3 regions of the Martelella mediterranea DSM 17316 genome follow, and region 1 is predicted to be linked to each of the others. Evidence: predicted binding sites of a transcription regulator. Region 1 holds the regulator's gene; each other region holds the start of a gene.
What was found. The regulator PhoB, encoded in region 1, activates phosphate uptake and scavenging genes when phosphate is short. The targets are predictions, from matches to a motif close to TGTCATNNANCTGTCAT.

Region 1 (2,201 bases):
CGAAACCTTCTCCGATATTCCGGTGACCGCAGAGGCCAACAAGACGGCGACCGACTTCATCAAGTCGAAGATCGACGCCATCGTCACCGACCCCGAAGTCGCCCGCAAACTGACCCCACGCGACTATTACGCCAAGCGTCCGCTGGCCGCCGACAATTACTACGAGACCTATAATCGCGACAATGTCACCCTCCACGACGTCAAGGCGGAGCCGATCGAGCGATACACCGAAAACGGGCTGATCGTCGGCGGCAAGGAGCTGGAACTCGACGTGGTGATCATGGCGACCGGCTTCGACGCGATGACCGGCAACTATCTGAAGATCGACACGATCGGGCGCAACGGCGTACGGCTGAAGGATGCCTGGAAGAACGGTCCGCGCGCCTATGCCGGCATGTCCATCGCCGATTTCCCGAACCTTCTGATGGTATTCGGACCCTTCAGCCCGTTCACCAGCCAGCCGCTGGTGCATGAATGGCAGGTCGACTTCCTGTGCGACCTGATCGAGAAGGCCGAACAAGGCAACAGCATCATCGAGACCACGAGAGAGGCCCAGGACGACTGGGTGCGGGTGTGCCAAGAAGGCATGGCCGGCACGCTGTTCGAAGTGACGGACAGCTGGATCAACGGCGCCAACATTCCCGGCAAGCCCAGAACCTCGATGTGGTACATGGGCGGCATGGGCAATTACATGACCGAAATGAACGCCATCCGCGACGACAATTACCGCGGTTTCGAAGTCCGCTGATCCCGGTCGCCGAAAACACGGGATCGCCCGGACTTCGGTACAATGGACGCTCCGGCGCGCAATCTCCGCCCTCAAGGGCGGAGATTGGCGGGGCCATGCGGCCCCTCACACCTCCATCGAATAGCCGGCGCCGCGCACGGTGCGGATCACGTCGGGCATTTGCGAGAAGTTGAGGGCCTTTCTGAGACGCCCGACATGGACGTCGACGGTGCGTTCGTCGACATAGATGTCGTGGCCCCACACACCGTCGAGAAGCTGGGAGCGGGAGAACACCCGGCCGGGCGAGGTCATCAGGAATTCGAGCAGCCGGAACTCGGTCGGCCCGAGGCGGACTTCCTTGGCCTTGCGGTGAACGCGGTGGGTCTCGCGGTCAAGCTCGATATCGCCGCATTTGAGCACGCTGGAAAGCACTTCCGGCCGGGCGCGCCGCAGGATCGCCCTGACGCGGGCCATCAGTTCCGGGGTCGAGAACGGCTTGACGACATAATCGTCGGCGCCGATCGCAAGACCGCGCACCCGCTCGCTTTCCTCGCCGCGCGCCGTCAGCATGATGATCGGCAGACGCTCGGTCTCGGGCCGCATCCGGAGCCTGCGGCAAAGCTCGATGCCGGAAACGCCCGGCAACATCCAGTCGAGCAGCAGGAGGTCCGGCACCCGCTCCTGCAGCCTGAGTTCGGCCTCGTCGCCGCGCGCGATCGTCTCGACTTCATAGCCTTCCGATTCAAGGTTGTAGCGCAGCAGGACGCTCAGCGCTTCTTCATCTTCGACAACTGCAATCTTCGGAACCATCTCGTGCCTCTGTCAAATGGTTTCAGGACTTGCTCTCGCCGGAGCCGACCGAGGGCGACATGTCGTCCTTCGGGCGTTCTCCCTGTGGCTGCGAGCCGGTGGCGATGTAGTAGATCATTTCAGCAATATTGGTGGCGTGGTCGCCGATGCGCTCGATGTTCTTGGCGCAGAACAGAAGATGCGTGCAGGTGGTGATATTGCGCGGATCCTCCATCATGTAGGTCAAAAGCTCGCGGAACAGCGAGGTGTAGATCGCGTCGATCTCCTCGTCGCGCTCGCGGATCGAATTGGCCTTGTCGGCCTGGCGCGAGGTGTAGGCGTCGAGCACTTCCTTGAGCTGCAGCAGCGCCAGTTCCGACAGGTGCTCGATGCCGTGGGCGAGCTTGCGCGGAACCCCGGTGCCCTGCACCGAGATCACCCGCTTGGCGGTGTTCTTGGCCATGTCGCCAACGCGCTCGAGGTCGGCGGCGATGCGGATCGCACCCATGATTTCACGCAGGTCCGCCGCCACCGGCTGGCGCCGCGCGATGGTGACGATCGCCTTTTCGCCGACCTCGCGCTCGGCCTCGTCCAGCGCCAGATCCTCGGCGATCACCTTCTCGGCGAGTTCGGTATCGGTGTTGACCAGCGCCACGACGGATTGCGAGACCATCTCTTCCGCCAT
Region 2 (2,201 bases), 1.9 Mb from region 1:
CGCGTCAATGCCCTCGACGCCGGCAAGATGGAGCGAGGCGTTTTCCATCAGCGGCGCGGGGCCGGCGCCGTCAATGCCGGAATGCGACAGCGCCACGATGATGTCGGCGCCTTCTTCCTTCATGACCGGGACCCAGGCTTCGGCCGCCTCCACGATATCGCGGGTATTGGCCTTGCCGGAAAGGTTCTTCTCGTCCCAGACCATGATCTGCGGCGGCACGAAGCCGATGAAGCCGATCTTCACCGGGCTCTGGTTGCCGTCGCCATCGGTGATCATCTGCTCCTGGATCAAATAGGGCTTGATCATCAGATCGTCTTTGGTCGGGTCATCGGCCAATGCGCCGGTGGTCAGGTTGGCGCAGACATAGGGGAAGTTCGCGCCGGCCAGCACCTTGTGCATGAAATCGAGGCCGTAATTGAACTCGTGATTGCCGAGCGTGCCGACATCATAGCCGAGCACGTTCATGGCCTTGATCACCGGGTGGACGTCGCCGTCCTGCATGCCGCGCTCATAGGCGATGTAATCACCCATCGGATTGCCCTGCAGGAAATCGCCATTATCGATCAGCATCGAATTCGTCGATTCGGCGCGGATCGCGTCGATGATCGAGGCGGTGCGGGCAAGGCCCATCGTGTCGTTCGGCTTGTCGGCGTAATAGTCATAGGGAAACACGTTGACGTGGATATCGGTGGTTTCCATCAGCCGCAGATGCGCCTGATTGCCGGCGGCTCTCGCGGAAAACGGATGCAGGGCGACCATGGCGGTGGCCGTGGCCATGCCGCGCAGCAGCGTGCGACGGGAGATCGGTTGCAGTTCGAAAAGCGCGGACATGGCGGCTCCATTCGTGTTGTGGTGCAGAGTTCGCACCGCCGGGCGGTTGACAATGATCATGGAATGAATTGCAAGTCTGTGAAAGCTTAATGACAGGCTAGGCGGGTGGCGGGCTTGTCGTCAACTGGGGAGGTATGGATTGGTTTCGAGTTTCACGATCAGGGCAGCGACGGCGGAGGATGCGCCGGACATGGTGCGGCTCATCAACATCGCCGATCACGGCTTGCCGCTGTGGCGCTGGGGGCGGCTTGAGGGCGGCGAGGGCGATCCGTGGCAGGCCGGGCGTGACAGCGTCCGGCGCGAGGAACAGGTCGTCAACTGGAAGAACGGCACGGTCGCGACGCTGGGCTCCGACATCGTGGCCCTGTTGCTGGCCTATCCGCTGGAGCGCGATACGCCGACCGGCGAGGCCGATCATGCGGTGTTCGAACCGCTGAAGGCGCTGAAGGCGAAGGCGGTGGGCAGCTATTATATTCACGTGCTCGCGGCCTATGCGGAGTACCGCCGGCGCGGGCTCGGGAAATTGCTGATGGAGAGGGCTGCCCGGATGGCAGGCGGCCGTGATCTCGCCCTGATCGTCTCCGACGGCAATGCGCCGGCGCGCCGGTTCTACGATCAGCTCGGCTTTCACGAAGCCGCGCGTGAAGCGATCGTCACCGCCGAGGACTGGAAGGCCGAGGGCGAGAACTGGTTGCTGCTGGCAAAGCCGTCGCGCGCCTAATCGATGCCGACATTGATCCGTTCGATGATCGGGCGCAGCGCGAAGGAGGAGTTGATCTGCACCACATGCGGCAGCGCCGACAGCCAGTCGCGGTGGATGCGCTCGTAGTCCTTCAGGTCCTTGGCCGCCACCCGCAGCGTATAGTCATAGACGCCCGAGACCATGTAGCAGACGATGATGTTCGGGCAGCGCTTCACCGCCTCCTCGAACTCGGCAAGGGTGCGGGCGAACTGGCCGGAGAGCGAGATTTGCACGATCGCCACCATCTTGTAGCCAAGCGCCTCGGGCGAGATTCTCGCGGTATAGCCCTCGATCACGCCGGATTTTTCCAATATATCGAGCCGTCTGGAACAGGCGGATGGCGACAGGCCGACGGTTTCCGCGAGGTCCGCATTGGTGATGCGACCGTTCTTCTGCAACGCCTTCAAGATCGCACGATCAATGTCGTCGATATCCATCGTTCGAATACCCTTCGATTTTTATTGTTCTTTTTCGAAAATTAAACGAAAAAAGTGAAAAATCAAGGATAACTTTGCAAGGACATTGCTGCAATTTCGCGTTTCAATCCAGCCTAGGTTGTACCGATTGGAGCGAGGAGATCGAAAATGCTTGTCGGCTGTCCCAGGGAAATCAAGAATCACGAATACCG
Region 3 (2,201 bases), 900 kb from region 1:
CGCGAGATTGGCGGACATGCCGGCATGCTGCTCAGGGCCACGTGCCGCCGCAAGGATCCATCGAGCCCTTATGCCGACAAGGGCGGCTATGTCCCGGTCGGGACGCTCATCGACTACACCGGCGGCCGAAGCAATGGCTGCACGACCTGGCCTCTGGCCGATGCCCGCCAGCTCATGCCGATGGTTTCCGGCAATCGCACGACCGTCTACATCTATCCCGAATCGCGTGACATCGATGCCGTTGCCCGCATGGTCGCGGCAGGAGGGTCGGCGTCGCAAAACGGCCTTTACTGGAACGATATGTGCCTGAATGAAATCGGTACGCCGAAGTTCTGGCCGAGGGAAAGCCTCGAACCGGTCATCGCCCGCTATGATGCGGCGCACCCGCCTGCGGTTCCAAAGCCGCTGCCGATCTGCAACGATCCCTGAAATTCCCAGAGCAGGGCAGCGGGCCGTTTCTGTTCGCCTTTGGCAGGCGGGGGATGAGAGGCGGCCTGATAGGCCTTTTTCGGGCAGGTTTACGCAACAGGGTTGCCTAGGCTCGGTCGGCGCGCAGCAAAGCCGGAAATCCGGCGACATGGGATCGCCAATCGGCCATCGGCATGACCCCGCTTCCTATTCGAGTCAGGTGAGGTATCGCGCCATCGGGGCGGCGCTTTCGGCCTCCTTCGGGTGATGCGCGCGCGATGTCGGGAGCTTTGCCGCCATCAGTTGAACCGCGGCGATTCCTGTGGGAATGGCGGTTGCCTTTTTGAGGCTGTCATCGACGGGACATTCATTCCACCGTCAAGAAAGCCAGATACGGTCCCCTCGTAATGGTATTAAATCACGAGGGACAACCATGACCAAGGTACCGCCAATCAAGATGCCCGCCGACGCGTGGGACGAACTCAACTTTCCCCGGCCCGAAGAAAACGATTTCGACCGCGTTGTCGAACGCGCGATCTCGCGGCGCGGATTTCTCGGCGGCGTCGTCGCTTTCGGCTCGGGCGCCGTTGCCATGAGCGCGGGGCTGATGCCGAGCGGCACGGCTGAAGCGGCAACGCCGCAATCGCGCTTCCCGTTCACGCCGATCGCGGCCCAGACCGATTACGCCTTCCATGTGCCGGAGAACTACAATGCCAGGGTCCTGGTGAGCTGGGGCGATCCGCTTTATGACGGCGTGGCCGAATTCAACCACGAGACCGGCGGCTCCGTTGAGGAATCCGACAAGGTCTTCGGTGAAAACACCGATGGCATGGAAACCTTCGAGATCGGGGGTCACCAGATTCTCGCGGTCAACAACGAATATGTGAACAGCGACATCAACCTGCCGCATACCGAAGACGGCGTGCCGCAGAGTGCGGCCGATGTGCTGAAGCTGCAGAACCTGCAGGGCGTGACCGTTGTGGAAATCAAGGAAGGTGCTGACGGCTGGTCCGTGGTGCGTTCCAGCCCCTTCAACCGCCGCCTGCACCACAATGCGCCGATGGCGATTTCGGGTCCGGCCGCCGGCCACCCCCTGCTGCAGACCGAAGCGGACCCGGATGGCCGCGCCGTGCTCGGCACCATGGGCAATTGCGGCGCCGGCAAGACGCCGTGGGGCACCTATCTGACCTGTGAGGAAAACTTCAACGGCTATTTCGGCGCCACCGAAGAGACGAGCTACAGCGATGAGGTCGCCGCCGGCTACAAGCGCTATGGCATGGCCGCCGAAAGCCAGTACGGCTACGAAAAGTTCGATCCGCGCTTCGATACGTCGAAAAACCCCAACGAGCCGCACCGCTTCGGCTGGGTGGTCGAGATCGATCCGACCGATCCCGACAGCACGCCGGTCAAGCGCACCGGGCTCGGCCGTTTCAAGCATGAAAACGCCGAAGTGACGCTCGCCCCGGATGGCCGCGTCGTGGTCTATCTCGGCGATGACGAGCGCGGCGAGTTCCTGTACCGCTTCGTCTCGACCAATCCCTATGTCGCCGGCGGCGATACCGATGGTCTGCTCGATGACGGCACGCTTTATGTCGCCAAATTCAACGACGACCAGACCGGCGAATGGCTGGCGCTGACGCCGGAAACCACCGGTATGGACGAAGCCGACATCCTGATCTTCGCCCGCATGGCCGGGTCAAAGGTCGGCGCCACGACGATGGACCGCCCCGAATGGGTCGCCGTCAATCCCTACGCCGTCGAGGCCTATTGCTGTCTCACCAACAACAAGAACC

Region 2: a site for PhoB is predicted at 910-926, ahead of Mame_RS16810 (bifunctional 2',3'-cyclic-nucleotide 2'-phosphodiesterase/3'-nucleotidase). Genes of this name have one in related genera too.
Region 3: a site for PhoB is predicted at 759-775, ahead of Mame_RS08215 (PhoX family protein). Genes of this name have one in related genera too.

The regions. Positions count from the first base shown of each region.
Region 1 is NZ_CP020330.1:868,399-870,599, reverse strand. Features, by position in the region: gene Mame_RS03960 (flavin-containing monooxygenase) at 1-748, shown strand, start outside; gene phoB (phosphate regulon transcriptional regulator PhoB) at 854-1,537, opposite strand; gene phoU (phosphate signaling complex protein PhoU) at 1,560-2,201, opposite strand, start outside.
Region 2 is NZ_CP020330.1:3,617,481-3,619,681, reverse strand. Features, by position in the region: gene Mame_RS16810 (bifunctional 2',3'-cyclic-nucleotide 2'-phosphodiesterase/3'-nucleotidase) at 1-831, opposite strand, end outside; gene Mame_RS16805 (GNAT family N-acetyltransferase) at 971-1,552, shown strand; gene Mame_RS16800 (Lrp/AsnC family transcriptional regulator) at 1,549-2,010, opposite strand; gene ald (alanine dehydrogenase) at 2,158-2,201, shown strand, end outside.
Region 3 is NZ_CP020330.1:1,764,062-1,766,262, reverse strand. Features, by position in the region: gene Mame_RS08220 (hypothetical protein) at 1-429, shown strand, start outside; gene Mame_RS08215 (PhoX family protein) at 842-2,201, shown strand, end outside.